2 regions of the Bacillus sp. THAF10 genome follow, and region 2 is predicted to be linked to the other one. Evidence: riboswitches for the same ligand, from Rfam matches in the RefSeq annotation. Region 2 holds a riboswitch; the other holds the start of a gene.
What was found. Region 2 has a riboswitch for cobalamin ahead of FIU87_RS12050 (DUF4430 domain-containing protein). Riboswitches for the same ligand answer to the same signal wherever they lie in the genome.

Region 1 (4,433 bases), 1.7 Mb from region 2:
ACCTGTCCATTTACACCATACAAGACACGATTCTGCAAGATGTCACAATTTCCACGTCTCTAACCATCTTGCTCGTTTACTACATCATCTTTATGGTCCTGTCGTTTCTGTTCTTCCAGAAGCGGGATGTTAGTATATAAATAAAGACAGAAGGGCAGGGGGCGGTTCTGCTGGTTCCATCGTTTAATATCGATGAACCGCAAGAACCGTCCCCTTTGTTCCCTTATTTTAAAAGGGGTTGTTTTATTTGCAGTATACAAATCATCATATGAATCTCATGCAGTTTTTTGAAGGATATGTTCGCAATTATAGAAGGTTAAATTTACATGGCGGGCATAATAAATCGATGTTTACTCAGCGTGAGATAGATTATTTTGCAAAGCTTGGGGAATTGCTAGGTTTTGACTGTTTCGTAGAAGATTCCAAGTTTGATAAAGGGAAAAACAGATCGCGACCAATGGATCTTTCGTGGTGGAAGTGGGACCAACGAATAGATAAAGAAAATTATCACTATTTATCCTTACATTTAGAAAGAGAAAGCTTATGGAAAAAGGACGAAGGTACGATTGAAAAGCTCTTTTCTGAAACCGAGGAAGGATATGTTCCTCATCATGTAATTGCAATTCAATTTGTGGAGTCCAAAGAACGTATACCTTACTTAAATCGTTTAGTGAGAGAGAAAAATGAGCAGCAACAATCTAATGTTTTGATGATTTATAGATTTCTAGACGATGAAAATGGACTGGAAAACGTTTGGGCATATCATATTCAACCAAATAATGTCGAGTGTGTGAGAAAAGCAGTTTGCATGAAAGACCAGATGGATTATTGGTTGATGTGTTTTGAAGAGGAGAAAGTAGAGGTTTATAGTTAAGGCTGTTTTCGCAAAACTTTGTTGCTACATCGTATAGTTAAGACACCAAGGGGACGATTCTCTTGGTTCATTCGCTTGATGGCGATGAACCGCAAGAACCGTCCCCTTGTCTTATTTTTCTCTAGCGTTTTGTGTGTCGCGGATGTTCTTTTGGATGGTGATGGCGGAAAAGATGCTTAGTACGAACGCCATCGCGTAGAAGCCTTTTTCGCTTAGGATGATACTGCCGGCATTGTATAGACCAATTGCCATGAGCGAGATAGCGATGATGAGTGCTAACCAGCTGATTCCATAGTAGAGTGCAGTTACTGCGATGCCTTCCTCTTTGTCACGTACTGCTTTTTGCAGAGACACAGCTGCATACAGACCGAATACTAATACAGCAAAATAATAGCCTTTTTCATTCAGCTCCATTTGTGCATTGAACAGTCCAATGAGATACGCGGATACCCCGACTGTAAATGCCGCCCAGCTAGCTCCTTTATAGGCCGCAGTAGGCTCTCCTTCTTTTCTTTCTTCCTTTAGCTTTATCTTTTTCTCGTCTGCATTTACTACTAGACTTTCATTGCTATCAGGCATTTAACTCTCCCCTTTGTTATATTTTTCCTATATCTCCACTATAATATGTTTACAAAATTTAGTATAGAAAAATTTTGAAAATACGGTTCTGCTGGTTTATGGAGGTAGATAGTGTGGAACATCAAGAACCGTTCCCTAGTTTCTCTGTTTCACCAATTTATGTTGATTTATGAAGATATATGAAATAATATGGAAGTAATTTAATAGAAAGCTAATTTATGGTTTTGCTGAAAGCGTTTGCTTTTGGTAACTAAGAGGGAAGTTGGTGTAAGTCCAACGCGGTCCCGCCACTGTATTGCTGAGTACCCTATCATATCCACTGTTTTTTTAAAAAATGGGAAGGAGATAGGATGCGATGAAGCTAAGCCAGGAGACCTGCCATGAATTACTCTAAAAATCTCACGGAGCATGGGATAGGAGATGGGCTGGCATTTTTACATAATTTTTTTTGTATGGGGAATTATTGATAAATGCGTTATTAAGAACATCTTTCTTTCATTCTATGAGAAAGGTGTTTTTTGTTTGTTCATCAACCACCTTTCACCGAGAACATTGAAGGTAGGTGGTAGTTAAAAATTATTGTTTGTTGTCAGAAAGAGAGAATCATCAATTTGTCTAAAAGGGAGAATACAAAATGAAAAACAAAAGGTGGAATAAATATTTTGCGTTCGTTTTAAGTATTTTACTTGCTTTTACATTAATTTTACCAAGCAATATTGCAGCTCAAGAAAATAGTAACACGGAGGGGTCTGTTACCATTTCTGTAGAAAAATTCACCTTGGGTCAGGGGTATTTTACAGAGCCTATAACTATACCTTTATACGAAGGAGAAACAGTTGGTCACATCGTTGCAAGAGTACTAGGAAGTGGCAATTACAATAAGGGCAAGGATTCAGAGAGTATCGTTTACCTTGCAAACATTAGAGATAATGATTCAAGTCCCGTTACCATTCCGCAATACATTTTAGATGAGGCTGGTACGATTGAGCCAAAACAGGATCCAGAATGGTTAGGAGAGTTTGACTATACGTGGATGTCAGGCTGGATGTATCTTGTGGACAATGAAATGGCTCCAGTTGGTATGTCTCAGTATGATCCAGAAGACGGAGATGTTATCCGCCTGCAATTTAGTGTTCATGGATGGGGTGCAGATATAGGGTTTGGCTGGGATGGATCCTATATCGATGCAGCAGATAAAGACGCTTTAACTGCAAAAGTAGCAGAAGTTAACAGTCATCCTGATAAGGCGGCATTATTATCAAATACGATGGTTTCAAAGGCGTATCAGCATGCCTATGATGTCTTGGAGGATATGGAAAGTAGCCAGACAAGTGTAAATCAAGCGCTTGAAGACCTTCATACCGCGCTGGTTTTGTCCGCTGTCGATAAGTCGGAGTTAAACTCCGCGCTTACGACTGCAAACGAAAACATTAAGAGTGTGAAAGTTAGTGAAGACGGAGCACAAGTGCATCCATCGGATCATTGGGTTACGCAAGCAGCACACTCAGCGTATGCTCAGACGATAGAGGTAGCAAAGGCTGTTGAGGAGAATCAGCAGGCCTTTCAGCCAGAAGTAAACTCTACGTTACAAGCATTAACTACTGCAACCAACACCTTTAATACAGCAAAAAAGAGTGGAACAAAAGCTGAAGCTAACACATTTACGCTTGCTGACATCGAAGCTGCGATAAACAAAGCGGTAGCTCAAATTCTTTCATCTGGCGTTAACAGTGAATGGGAGGCTATTGGCATTGCTCGATCTGGTGAAAAGGTTCCTATTAGTTATTATGAGGATTACTTTTTAACCAATATTGAAAATCAAATAAAATCTGCTAGTAGAAAAAAAATTACCGACATTGAACGATTAACGATTGCCTCAAGTGCGTTAGGAATAGAAGCAACTGACGTAGATGGAATCAATTTAGTAGAGCAGATTTACAGCAGTGCGGATTGGCCAAGTGGTGCGGATTCCATGACTGCTCAAGGGATTAATGGTCCTATATTTGCCCTGATCGCTTTGGATAGCCACGATTATGAGGTCCCAGGTGATGCAAGATGGACAAGAGAAAAGCTAGTAGACTATATTCTGCAAAAGCAAAATCCTGATGGCAGCTGGTCATTATTCGGGACTTCTCCGAGCTATGATTTAACAGCGATGGCCCTAATCGCACTTGCACCACACCAAGAAGGGGAGAAGGTACAAGCAGCGATTGAGCTTGCAGGAACATTTTTATCAGAGAAACAAGGTGAAAGCGGAGGATATGATGACCCATGGAATGGTGGTGTATCTAGTGAAACAACCTCTCAAATGATCATCGCTCTTTCCAGTCTTGGAATGGATCCAACCTCTGAAGGGTTTACAAAGAAAGCAAACAATCTTATCACCAATTTGATGACATTCCAGCATGAAGATGGAGGATTTAAACACCTTGTTAAAGATACATACGCAAATGGGATGGCTACAGAACAAGCGTTGCAAGCCTTAATAGCTTACAAGCTTTTCTTAAAGGATGAAGGCAGATTATATCAGTTTAAAAAAGAGATACAAGAAACGATCGAAGTTACTCCGGTTATCGAAAATGGAACTACGACCTTGAATGTGGAGAATGTGACGCAACTAGCAGATCAGGGGAAGATTGTTGTTCAGCTAAGCACAGACACGGTGAAAGTCCAAATTCCAACAGCATTATTAAATGTACTCCTTGAAAAAAATGCATCGATTGAACTTGTGGCGGACGAGGTTAAGCTCGTAGTTCCGGTACCCGTTTTTGCAAAAGATGCAGATGGAAGCATCGTGATTAATAAGCTTGCGGATGATGAAAAGTCCTACAGTAATGTGTATGATTTTTCCCTTGTTCAATTTGACAAAAAAATGGAGAGCTTCAAAGAAAACCCTGTGACGATGTCTTTCAAGCTAACGAAGGCTCAAGATGATGAGCGTTTAGCGATTTTCTATCAAGACGAAGAAGCGGAGCAATGG
Region 2 (4,433 bases):
AGGAAAAAGATGGAGCAGTTTTTGTTTACCAATCCTTACTTGCCATTAAAGAGACAACGAAACAAACGACAAAGCTTATCTTACTTGCAGCAGGCTTTGCTATTTTTCTTACGACCATTTTTGCGTTCTTTTTATCAACTAGAATAACAGCACCGCTTAGAAACATGAGAGAAGCCGCATTTGAAGTGGCAAGAGGAAAATTTGATACGAAAGTGCCAATACTAACCTCCGATGAAATAGGGGAGCTTGGAATGGCGTTTAATCAGATGGGTAGACAGCTGAAGTTCAATATTAATGCACTGAACCAAGAAAAAGAACATTTAGCCAATATTCTTAGCAGTATGGCAGATGGTGTTATTACCTTAAGTAAAGATGGTACAATCCTTGTAACAAACCCCCCAGCAGAAAAATTCTTGCAGGCTTGGTTTTATCAAGAAGGAAATGCTAGTGGAGAAGACCTCCCAGAAGAAGTGAAGACTATGTTTCAGCGCGCAGTTTCAGTTGAGAAAGAACAAAGCATCGAGTTAACCTATCAAGGGCGAACATGGGTTATTGTGATGAGTCCGCTTTATACGAACACACATATCAGGGGAGCTGTTGCAGTTATCCGAGATATGACAGAGGAAAGAAGACTTGATAAACTGCGAAAAGACTTTATTGCTAATGTTTCCCATGAGCTACGTACACCAATAGCAATGCTTCAAGGATATAGTGAAGCAATTGTAGATGATATCGCGGAAACTGCCGAAGAGAAAAAAGAGCTTGCCTCCGTCATTTATGATGAGTCTTTACGAATGGGCAGGCTTGTCAATGACCTATTAGATCTTGCGCGAATGGAAGCCGGTCATCATTCTCTAAACTATGAAAACGTCGATTTGGTCTGGTTCATAGAAAAAATCTCTAGAAAGTTTCAAGGGTTAGCAAAGGAAAAGTCCATACGTCTTCAAACAGAAATGGATGGATCACGGGAAATAGAGATAGATGTTGACCGTATGGAGCAGGTAATGACCAACCTAGTTGACAATGCAATTCGTCATACTGAAGATGGCGGCAGTATTTTGATCAAAGTAAAAGTTTTAACGCATGGTGTGAAAATTGATGTGAAAGATTCTGGACAGGGTATACCTTCTGAGGATCTTCCATTTGTTTTTGAACGTTTTTATAAAGCAGATAAAGCCCGAACTAGAGGAAGAGCAGGAACCGGTCTTGGCCTAGCTATTGTGAAAAACATCATTGAAGCACATAAAGGAAATATTACCGTTCATTCCAAATTAGGTGAAGGTACGACATTTTCTCTGTTTATTCCCTGTGAAAAATGAAGGAGCTTGGGGATAGATAGCGAAAAATCTTGTTTTCTATGAAACATTCTCTTGTCACTAGCAGGAATATCTTGTAATATGAAAAAGAATAAAATTGAATAGCAAATGAGTAATTGGTGTCACTTCGGTGACTTAAAAGGGAATTTGGTGAAAAGCCAAAACTGTCCCCGCAACTGTAAATGTGGACGAAATGAGATGACCACTGTATGAATGGGCTGTAATTAACGGTCCCCATATGGGAAGGCTCAAAGTAGGAGGAAGCATGAGTCAGTAGACCTGCCAGTTATACCATGAACAGTTTCAATGCTTCGGGGGTTGAGAGGAGAAACGGCATATTCTTTTTGTTAGCATTGCTTATTATGCCGCTTTTTTCCTCATCCGACGTCGTTGGATGGGGTTTTTTATTTGCTGTTACACCATTACATAAAGGGGAAATGACACATGAAAAAAGCTTGGATTAGTTTATTTGCAGCACTACTTTTGGTACTTGGAGGTTGTTCTGAGACAACAAACGAAACAAATACAAATACAAATAATGCTGCACCATCAGAAAATCAGTCTCAATCGGAGGAAAGTTCTCTTTCTACTAAAATTACACTCACAGATGAAGATGGTGAAGTGATAAGTGAAGACAGCATGGAGTTTGAAGAAGGCGAGTCCTTGATGGATGTGATGGACCGTAATTTTGACCTTACAACAGGGTTTGGCGGCGGTTTTATTGTTGGAATAGATGGGAAGGGTTCTGAAGAAGAATCAGATTATTACTGGCATATTAAAGTAAACGGGGAAGACTTAATGGTTGGAGCCAATGAGCACATATTAGAGGAGAACGACGAAGTTCATTTTACCTACACAAAGGTGGAGTAAAAATGGCAACAAAAAAAATTGCGCTGCTTGGAATGCTAATTGCACTTTGTGTAGTAGGAAGAATTGCATTTGCCTCCATTCCTAATGTCCAACCTGTAACGGCAATCATCATTATTTGTTCCTTTTGGATGGGGCCCTTTGCAGGGGTTGTGTTAGCTGCTGGAACCACTTTTGCTTCCAATCTGGTTCTTGGTAGCGGAATGTGGACGTTGACACAAATTTTTGCATGGTCCGCCATTGGGTTGATGAGTGGCATGCTTGGGTTGTGGAAAAGAAAAATTCCTGTCTTTCTGCTTTCGATTTTTGCAGGAGCTTGCGGGCTGCTATTCGGAGTAGTGTTTGCTATTCAAAATATGGTAGTTGGTAATGCACCGTTTTTGCCATATTATCTTGCAGGACTACCTTTTGATATTAATCATGCAGTCGGAAATGTCGTCTTTTTTATCGTGCTCTACCCAATTCTCTCTAAACTGCTGCAATCAAAAGCAGGGTTTATGTTGAAAAGAAAAGAAGAAACACCAAATTTTCAGATGGAAAGCTTTTCAAAAAAATAGCTTAATCATGCCGCCACTCTCTCCTGATGTGGCGGTTTTTTCTGACTTTTTCATGAAAATCCTACCATATTCCCCTATAATCTGCAGAAAACTTTTATTATAATGAGAAAAATAAAGGAATTTTGTCACAAAAGCACAAGAAAAACCTTCCAAAAATAGCTGTTCAAATTGTAATTTTTTTAATATATTTGTAATGTAACTTTTTTACTATAATATACGACTAATAAAATGAACGGAGGGAAATGATGAAAACCGTTTTTCAAGAGCTCTATGAAAAATATCACCAGGATCTATACCAATTCTTGTTTTATATGGTGAATAATAAAGAGCAAGCGGAGGACCTCGTTCAAGAAGTTTATATAAAGGTTTTGCGTTCTTATGATAGTTTCGAAGGGAAAAGCAGCGAGAAAACCTGGCTCTTTTCGATAGCAAAGCATGTAGCAATCGATTCCTTCCGTAAACAAAAAGGATGGAAAAACAAACTACTTGAGACCTTTGACTGGAACAAACAACAGGTAAAGGATAGTTCTCCATTGCCAGAAGAAATTGCCTTACAAAATGAGCAAGTACAACAAATGTACCGATGTCTCGATAAATGCAAGGTCGATCATCGACTAGTGCTGGTACTGAGGTACATACAGGCTTTATCTATTCAAGAAACAGCAAGTGTCCTAGGTTGGACAGAAAGCAAGGTGAAAACAACGCAACACCGAGCGTTGAAGGTATTAAAGACGTCTATGGAAGAGCTTCAAGAGAAAGGAGGTAACAGCAATGCGTCATAAAGACGACGAGCAAGTGGAGAAACTATTAAGGCAAATGCCAAAAATAAAAGATGATCGTGAAGTAAAAGATATATATCGAAACATTCAACCAGAGATAACAAGAATGCCAAAAAAATCAAAAATAATGCCATCGATCGCGTTAGTTGCAGCTTTAATGCTTTTAGCAATAGCGGTACCGATGTTTATGAATCAAATGAACACAGACTTAGGATTTAGTGGCTCTAATACTAGCTTTGATTCTACTAATGAAAGTAGTGGAAAAGATAAGGCGACGATGAGCGAAGAAGAGGAAAGTGCAGATGCTAACGTAGCCATGGAAACAACACATAAAGAGGAAGAAGTAGAGTCTTCTATAGGTGACGGCGAAAAAGAAGGGAAGTTTGCCGCTGCGGAAATGAATCAACCTGATGAAAAAACGTTTCTTGTCACCGCTTTAGATGATACAACACAAATGACGGTCACAGTTGGTGTTTCTACCGCTGAAACAGACGGAGATGGTCCTTTCATAGTTCCACTCACCGTCATTCATCCAAAAGAAAAAGACACAACCTATATACAGGCATTAAATAATGTGCGGAAAAAGATAGATTACGATCGGTATGGAACAATTTCTCCTATGATGAATGATGGAGGAGAAGTGAGCGAACAATCAGGAGGTAGTTCAGGTCCAGTGATTGATATTGCAGGCATGAACAAAGGTTTATCTTCTCTGCAAAATACGGCCTTTGAACGGGAGTTGAAGGAAACATTCCGATGGAACTATCAACGAATTGTGATAGCAAATAATGGTTCTACCAAGAATGTAGAGATAGGTAATCATGTTTATAATGAACCGCTTCTAATAGAACCACTTCCTAGAAGAGCGTACTATAAATATCAAGTAGGTGAGGTACCTTTATTAGTACCATCGC

Region 1: it holds a riboswitch for cobalamin, as region 2 does, so the genes downstream of both, FIU87_RS03585 (DUF4430 domain-containing protein) here and FIU87_RS12050 (DUF4430 domain-containing protein) in region 2, are expected to answer to the same signal.

What each region holds. Positions count from the first base shown of each region.
Region 1 is NZ_CP045403.1:645,269-649,701, forward strand. Features, by position in the region: gene FIU87_RS03570 (ABC transporter permease) at 1-140, shown strand, start outside; gene FIU87_RS03575 (hypothetical protein) at 248-874, shown strand; gene yiaA (inner membrane protein YiaA) at 986-1,453, opposite strand; cobalamin riboswitch at 1,656-1,851, shown strand; gene FIU87_RS03585 (DUF4430 domain-containing protein) at 2,088-4,433, shown strand, end outside.
Region 2 is NZ_CP045403.1:2,306,626-2,311,058, reverse strand. Features, by position in the region: gene FIU87_RS12055 (ATP-binding protein) at 1-1,319, shown strand, start outside; cobalamin riboswitch at 1,417-1,618, shown strand; gene FIU87_RS12050 (DUF4430 domain-containing protein) at 1,761-2,186, shown strand; gene FIU87_RS12045 (ECF transporter S component) at 2,189-2,740, shown strand; gene sigX (RNA polymerase sigma factor SigX) at 2,986-3,522, shown strand; gene FIU87_RS12035 (hypothetical protein) at 3,512-4,433, shown strand, end outside.